Regions from separate parts of the Paraburkholderia sp. RL17-373-BIF-A genome, predicted to be linked through region 2. Evidence: riboswitches for the same ligand, from Rfam matches in the RefSeq annotation. Region 2 holds a riboswitch; the other holds the start of a gene.
What was found. Region 2 has a riboswitch for thiamine pyrophosphate ahead of thiC (phosphomethylpyrimidine synthase ThiC). Riboswitches for the same ligand answer to the same signal wherever they lie in the genome.
Positions count from the first base shown of each region.

Region 1 (3,443 bases), on a different contig from region 2:
CCTGCCACCAGTTGTCGCGGATGCGGCCGAACAGCGAGTGCGCGTTCGTCTTCTCGGTGTCCATGCCGTTGTAGAAGGCGATCTGTTCGGCGTTTTCACGCAGACGGATCAGGCCGAAACGGAAATCCGCCTCGACTTTCTGCGCCTGGTAGTTGATCGGCACGAGCGGATGGCCGACCTTCTGGATGATCAGCGAACCGACCACGGCGTAAAGCGCCGCGGCCCACACCATGTAGCCGGGAATCTCGATCGGCATGCCGCCGAGCGAAATGGTCAGAGCGCCGGCGAGTGACCACAGGATCGTGATGAACGACACCAGCGTGACGACGGTGGACAGCAGGTCGAGCGTCAGCGAGAGCGTGCTGGTGGCGAATGACTGCAGGTCGTCGCTGATCCGCTGGTCGGGGTTGTCGGCGAGGCGGTCGCGTTCGATCCGGTAGAACGCGCTGTCCTTCAGCCACTCGTTCAGATAGCGCGTGGTCAGCCACTGGCGCCAGCGGAAGCCGAGCATCTGGCGCAGGTAGCGGCCGTACACCGCTAGAATGATGAAGCCGAACGCGAGCCCCGAGAACACCATCAGCAGATGCGGGAAGTCGTGCACGTTCTTGGTTTGCAGCGCGTTGTAGAAGTCGGCGCTCCAGCGGTTCAGGCGCACGTTGATCCACACCACGAGCAGATTCATCACGATGATCGCGATGAGCAGGCCCCATGCCGTTTTTCGTTCTTCGGAAACCCAGTAGGGCTTGATCAGGCTCCAGGCGGAGACTTTTTCGTCCGGCGGCAGCACGGGGGTGGCAGAGGTATTCGGTGTCATGAGCATCCTGAAGTAGTGCTGGCCCATTCGGGGCTGACCCATCGGGGCAGGCCCGTCTGCGGGCTGCCCTGCGGCGGGTTTGCGGTACATGCCCGGGCGTCGTGCTCGACGAACGCACGCCCGGGTGAGCGTCAGATTCTGGCGTGAAGCCCTTAAGCGAAAATTAATTTGCGCCGCGAGGCCCCGCGCCGGTGCCGCTGCGAACATGGCGGGACGGCGTGCCGCCCGCGCCGCGTTCGTGCGGCATCCTGTGCTGGCATTGTGCCAGAGCGCTGCCTTCGACCGTATTGATAACGTGAAAGATGGTGCCGGATCAAATTGCGCGCGACGCGGCCAGCCGCTGGTTTGCGGGCGCCGCGCCTTTTATGGTCTAATGACCTTCGACGAAACAGGGGTGCTTCGCGCACAGGCGGCATGGTTTTCATGGCGCAGCGGCGAGGCTGAGAGACACCCTTTGCACCCGATCCGGGTAATACCGGCGCGGGAAGTTTCCGGAAGCAGCCAGTCTTCCATTCCCCGCCGGGCAGCGTCCGTCATTGGAACGCGCATTGCCCGGCCGGCCTCACCCGCCGGTTTCGTCCTGGGTACGTGCGTTTTTTTGCCGTACGGAAAGGACTCGATGACCGCCTATTCTTCAGATATGTGTTTTGCTCTTCGTCACGCCGCCGTCGGCGCGCCGTGCTTCAGCTTTGCTTGCCGTCCTGAAATGGAGTGTGCGCGATGACGCGTCCTGCACAAACCGATTTCGCGGTGCTTGGCGGCGGCCTGTGCGGGCGGCTGGTGGCGTGGCGTCTCGCCGGACAGGGGCGTCGCGTGGCGCTCTATGAGCGCGGCGACGCCGCTGGTACGCAATCGGCGGCGTGGGTCGCCGCGGCCATGCTGGCGCCGCTCGCGGAAGCCGCCAGCGCCGAGTTGCTGATCACGCGCCTAGGCGCGAGTTCGCTCGAAACCTGGCCGCAAGTGCTGGCCGAACTTCCTGAGCCGGTGTTCTTTCAACGCAATGGCACGCTGGTCGTCTGGCATCACGCCGACCGTACCGAAGCACCGCTGTTCGAGCGCCGGGTGCGCTCGAATGCCCCGGCTGAGTTGCTGGACGGCGGCTTCGTCACGCTCGCGGGCGCGCAGCTCGGCGCCGCCGAGCCTGCTTTGGCGGGACGCTTCAATCAGGGCTGGCTGTTGCCGCGTGAAGGGCAACTGGATAACCGTCAGGTGCTGAGCGCACTGGCCGCGGGCCTCGCGCAACGTGGTGTCGACACGCACTGGAATACGCCCGTCGACGATCGCGCGCTGCCTCCCGCCCGCATCACGATCGACTGCCGCGGCCTCGGCGCGAAGCCCGTGCTGCCCACGCTGCGCGGCATTCGCGGCGAAGTGGCGCGCGTGCATGCGCCCGGTATCAAACTGACGCGGCCGGTGCGGCTGCTGCATCCACGCTACCCGCTCTACATCGCGCCGAAGCAGGACGACCTCTACGTGATCGGCGCGACCGAAGTGGAAGGCGAGGACATGTCGCCGGTCAGCGTGCGTTCCGCGCTCGAACTGTTGAGCGCGGCGTTTTCCGTGCATCCCGGCTTCGGCGAGGCACGCATTCTCGAACTGAATTCGCAGTGCCGCCCAACTTTGCCGGACCACCGTCCGGCCTTGCTGTGGGACGGTGCGCAGACACTGCGCGTGAACGGCCTGTACCGGCACGGCTACATGATCGTGCCCGAAGTCGCCGACGAAGCCGTGCGCTTCGCCGCGGCGCTGCTCGACGGCCGCATCGGCGACGCCGATGCCTTCGCCGACTGGCAGCGCGATGCGCGCTGGAGCGAGCTTTTTCAACTGGACTCCGCGCGGGAGCCGGCATGAGCGTTGCGCGACTGGTCTTTACCCAAACGAGCGCTCCACGCCACGCCGCTTTCGCCATCGACTGAAACGTATTCGAACGCCATGGACATTCATATCAATCAGAAGCCGTTGTCGCTGCCCGAAGGCGCGACTGTCGCCGACGCGCTCACCGCGTTCGGCGCGCGTCCGCCGTTCGCGGTCGCGCTGAACGGCGACTTCGTGGCGCGCACCCAGCATGCGGCGCGCGCGCTGCGCACGGGCGACAAGCTCGATGTCGTGCAACCCGTGGCCGGCGGTTGAGCGCCCGCCACGCATTGCCGGAACGCCGATAGCCGGAGACAAACAGGATTATGCAAATGACTTCCCCCCAAACCGCCGATGCGCTCACGCTCTACGGCCAGACCTTCGCGAGCCGCGTGCTGCTCGGCACTTCGCGCTATCCGTCGCTGCAATCGCTGTCCGATTCGATCGACGCGGCGCGGCCCGGCATGGTGACCGTCGCGTTGCGCCGGCAGATGAACGAAGGCGGCGCCGAAGCCGGCTTCTTCGACCTGCTCAAGCGCCACGGCGTGCCGCTCCTGCCGAACACGGCCGGCTGCCTGACGGTCGGCGAGGCGGTGACGACCGCGCACATGGCGCGCGAAATCTTCGAGACCGAGTGGATCAAGCTCGAACTGATCGGCGACGACTACACGCTGCAGCCCGACCCGGTCGGCCTGATCGAAGCGGCCGCGCAACTGGTCAAGGACGGCTTCAAGGTGCTGCCGTATTGCACCGAAGACCTGGTGATCGGCCGTCG
Region 1 is NZ_JARESO010000019.1:80,234-83,676, forward strand. It holds gene P0D80_RS23545 (ABC transporter ATP-binding protein/permease) at 1-814, opposite strand, end outside; TPP riboswitch at 1,195-1,318, shown strand; gene P0D80_RS23550 (FAD-dependent oxidoreductase) at 1,535-2,665, shown strand; gene thiS (sulfur carrier protein ThiS) at 2,747-2,944, shown strand; gene P0D80_RS23560 (thiazole synthase) at 3,001-3,443, shown strand, end outside.
Region 1: it holds a riboswitch for thiamine pyrophosphate, as region 2 does, so the genes downstream of both, P0D80_RS23550 (FAD-dependent oxidoreductase) here and thiC (phosphomethylpyrimidine synthase ThiC) in region 2, are expected to answer to the same signal.

Region 2 (3,443 bases):
ACTTCCATGCCTTTCTTCAGCGCTTCATCGTCGGTGACGCCTTGTTGCGCGGCGAACTCGCGCACGTCCTGAGTGATCTTCATCGAGCAGAAGTGCGGGCCGCACATCGAGCAGAAATGCGCGACCTTGGCCGAGTCCTTCGGCAGCGTTTCGTCGTGGAATTCGCGCGCCTTGTCCGGATCGAGACCGAGGTTGAACTGGTCTTCCCAACGGAATTCGAAGCGCGCCTTGGAGAGCGCGTTGTCACGCACCTGCGCGCCCGGATGGCCCTTCGCCAGATCGGCGGCGTGCGCGGCGAGCTTGTAGGTGATGATGCCGGTCTTGACGTCGTCCTTGTTCGGCAGCCCAAGGTGTTCCTTCGGCGTGACGTAACAGAGCATGGCCGTGCCGAACCAGCCGATCATCGCCGCGCCGATGCCCGACGTGATGTGGTCGTAGCCCGGCGCGATGTCGGTCGTCAACGGTCCGAGCGTGTAGAACGGCGCTTCGTCGCACCATTCCAGCTGCAGGTCCATGTTCTCCTTGATGAGCTGCATCGGCACGTGGCCGGGGCCTTCGATCATGGTCTGCACATCGTGCTTCCAAGCGATCTGCGTGAGTTCGCCGAGCGTCTTCAATTCGCCGAGCTGCGCTTCGTCGTTGGCGTCGTAGATCGAGCCGGGACGCAGGCCGTCGCCGAGCGAGAAGGCCACGTCATAGGCCTTCATGATTTCGCAGATGTCTTCGAAATGCTCGTACAGGAAGCTTTCCTTGTGGTGAGCGAGGCACCACTTCGCCATGATCGAGCCGCCGCGCGAGACGATGCCCGTCATGCGCTTGGCCGTGAGCGGCACGTATTGCAGACGCACGCCCGCGTGAATCGTGAAGTAATCGACGCCTTGCTCGGCCTGTTCGATCAGCGTGTCGCGGAAGATTTCCCACGTCAGGTCTTCGGCCTTGCCGTTGACCTTTTCGAGCGCCTGATAGATCGGCACCGTGCCGATCGGCACCGGCGAATTGCGGATGATCCACTCGCGCGTTTCGTGGATGTGCTTGCCGGTCGACAGATCCATCACTGTGTCGCCGCCCCAGCGGATCGCCCATGTCATCTTGTCGACTTCCTCGCCGATCGAGGACGTCACCGCCGAGTTGCCGATGTTGGCATTCACCTTCACGAGGAAGTTGCGGCCGATGATCATCGGCTCGCTTTCCGGGTGATTGATGTTGTTCGGGATGATCGCGCGGCCGCGCGCCACTTCCTCGCGCACGAACTCCGGCGTGATCGCCGTGAGGCCGTTCGGACCGAACGCGCTTGCGCCGAATGCCTGGCCCGGATGTTGGCGGCCCATCATCGCCGCGAGCTTTTCGCCGTTCGGGCCGCTCGTCTTGAGGCTCTCCAGATACTCGGCGCGGCGCTGGTTCTCGCGAATCGCGATGTATTCCATTTCCGGCGTGATGACGCCTTGACGCGCGTAGTGCATCTGCGAGACGTTCTTGCCGGCGATCGCGCGGCGCGGCGTACGGTGCAGGCCTTGGAAGCGCAGATCGGCGGTGGCCGTGTCGGCGGCGCGTTCGCGGCTGAAGTCGCTCGACAGACCCGTCAGCGCTTCGGTGTCGCCGCGTTCTTCGATCCAGGCCTGGCGCAGTGCGGGCAGACCGGCCCGAATGTCGATTTTGGCTTCCGGATCCGAGTAGGGGCCCGACGTATCGTAGACATAGACGGGCGGATTCTTTTCGCCGCCGAAGCTGTCGGGCGTGTCGGCCTGCGAGATCTCGCGCATCGGCACGCGGATATCGGCGCGCGAGCCAGTCACGTAGACCTTGCGGGAATTCGGCAGCGGCGCGACAGCGGCTTCATCGACGTGGGCGTCGGCGGAAAGGAACTTCGGATTGGCGTTCATCTGTATCTCCTATGCAAAGCTATGTGGGGCCGCTAAGCAGGAGACGAGACGGAAGTAGTCGGAATTCGCGAGAGATGAGGCGATAGAGCTAGGGTGCGAAATCCGTACGCTTCCCTGCGCTGGCATTATCCAGATCAGGTTCAAAGGGTATTTCTCACCCACGCAGCACGGACCTCCAACCTCCGTGCGACGCAGGACCCCCGCGTTAGCAGCGCACACGATACACCGGCCGCCCGCTGCTTGGCAACCCATCTTGAAAAGTCGGATGATGGATATAACAGCGGGCCGCCACGCACTTTTCTTGAATTGACGGGGCAGCCGGAGCTATTGCGGCAAAAATTTTGCGTTGCGCGCGAGCGTTGCTTACAGCGTGAAATCGTCGGCGGCTTCGGGTTGAAACAGGATCTTTTCCAGCTTCAGCACTTTCTCCGTGCCGCTTGGCGGCGTGAAGCGGATGCGCTCGCCGCGTTTGGCGCCGAGCAAGGCGAGGCCGGCGGGCGAGAACACATTCAGGCGGCCGTGCGAGAAGTCCGCATTGGGCGGATAAACCACGGTCCAGGTCATGTGCTCGCCGCTGGTTTCGTCGACCAGCGTGGCTTGCGAATTCATCGTGACGACGTTGGCCGGTATCTCGCGCGACTCGACGATCACGGCGCGTTCCAGCACGTCGTCGAGCATGTCTTGCAAACGCGTGTCCGCGCCGGGCGCGGCGGCGTGTTTCTCGAGACGGGCGACGTCGAGTTCGGTGAGGTAACAGGTTTTGGTCTTTTTCACGAGGGGTACTCCAATTCGATCTGCATTTGAGGGGACAGCGTGCGGATGAGATCGGCCCGGAGCCCGACAACGCGGCTCAGGCAATGGAGCGAGCAGCGTTAGATCAGGCGCCGGGCGGCGTGGAGCGGGAGCGTTCGGGACGGCTCACCGGCGCGACGCGGCATGAGTTCCGCGCGCGCGCAACCGGTTGCGCGACGGGGGCGCAAGCGGAAGAAGGCACGGGAAGTCGGAAAGCGCATCAAGGTAGCCGGCAGGTAGCGAAAGAGAGTGAAGAGGGCGCCCCCATCAATCTGAATGGGCGCGATCGAAAGCTCAATGTTAGCACGGGGTCGTGCGTCCCTCGACTCGGTCGAGTTTCAAGAAAAAAGTTGGCAACGGACTGTCATAACCGGCCGTGCGATTCGACAAACGTGCGGATCCTGATCGGAGCACGTCATGCAAACCGCCGCACCCCGCCGAGACTGTCGGCGCTTCACCCGAATCATCGCGCTCGGCCTCGCGCTGACCATGCTCGCGGCCAGCGGCCTCGCGACCGCGGCCGGCGCCATCTGCAGCGCGCATAGCCCGGCGCATCGCGTGGCGCTGGTCGAGCTGTACAGCAGCGAAGGCTGCAACAGCTGCCCACCCGCCGATAACTGGCTGAGCCAATGGAAGAACAGCGGCGCGGCGCAAAGCGTGGTGCCGTTGGCGCTGCATGTGGACTATTGGAACAGCCTCGGCTGGACTGACCGCTTCTCGCAACATCGCTTTACTGAACGTCAGCAAACGCTCACCGATCTTGCCGGCGGC
Region 2 is NZ_JARESO010000037.1:56,838-60,280, forward strand. It holds gene thiC (phosphomethylpyrimidine synthase ThiC) at 1-1,880, opposite strand, end outside; TPP riboswitch at 1,974-2,092, opposite strand; gene P0D80_RS33475 (GreA/GreB family elongation factor) at 2,244-2,654, opposite strand; gene P0D80_RS33480 (DUF1223 domain-containing protein) at 3,090-3,443, shown strand, end outside.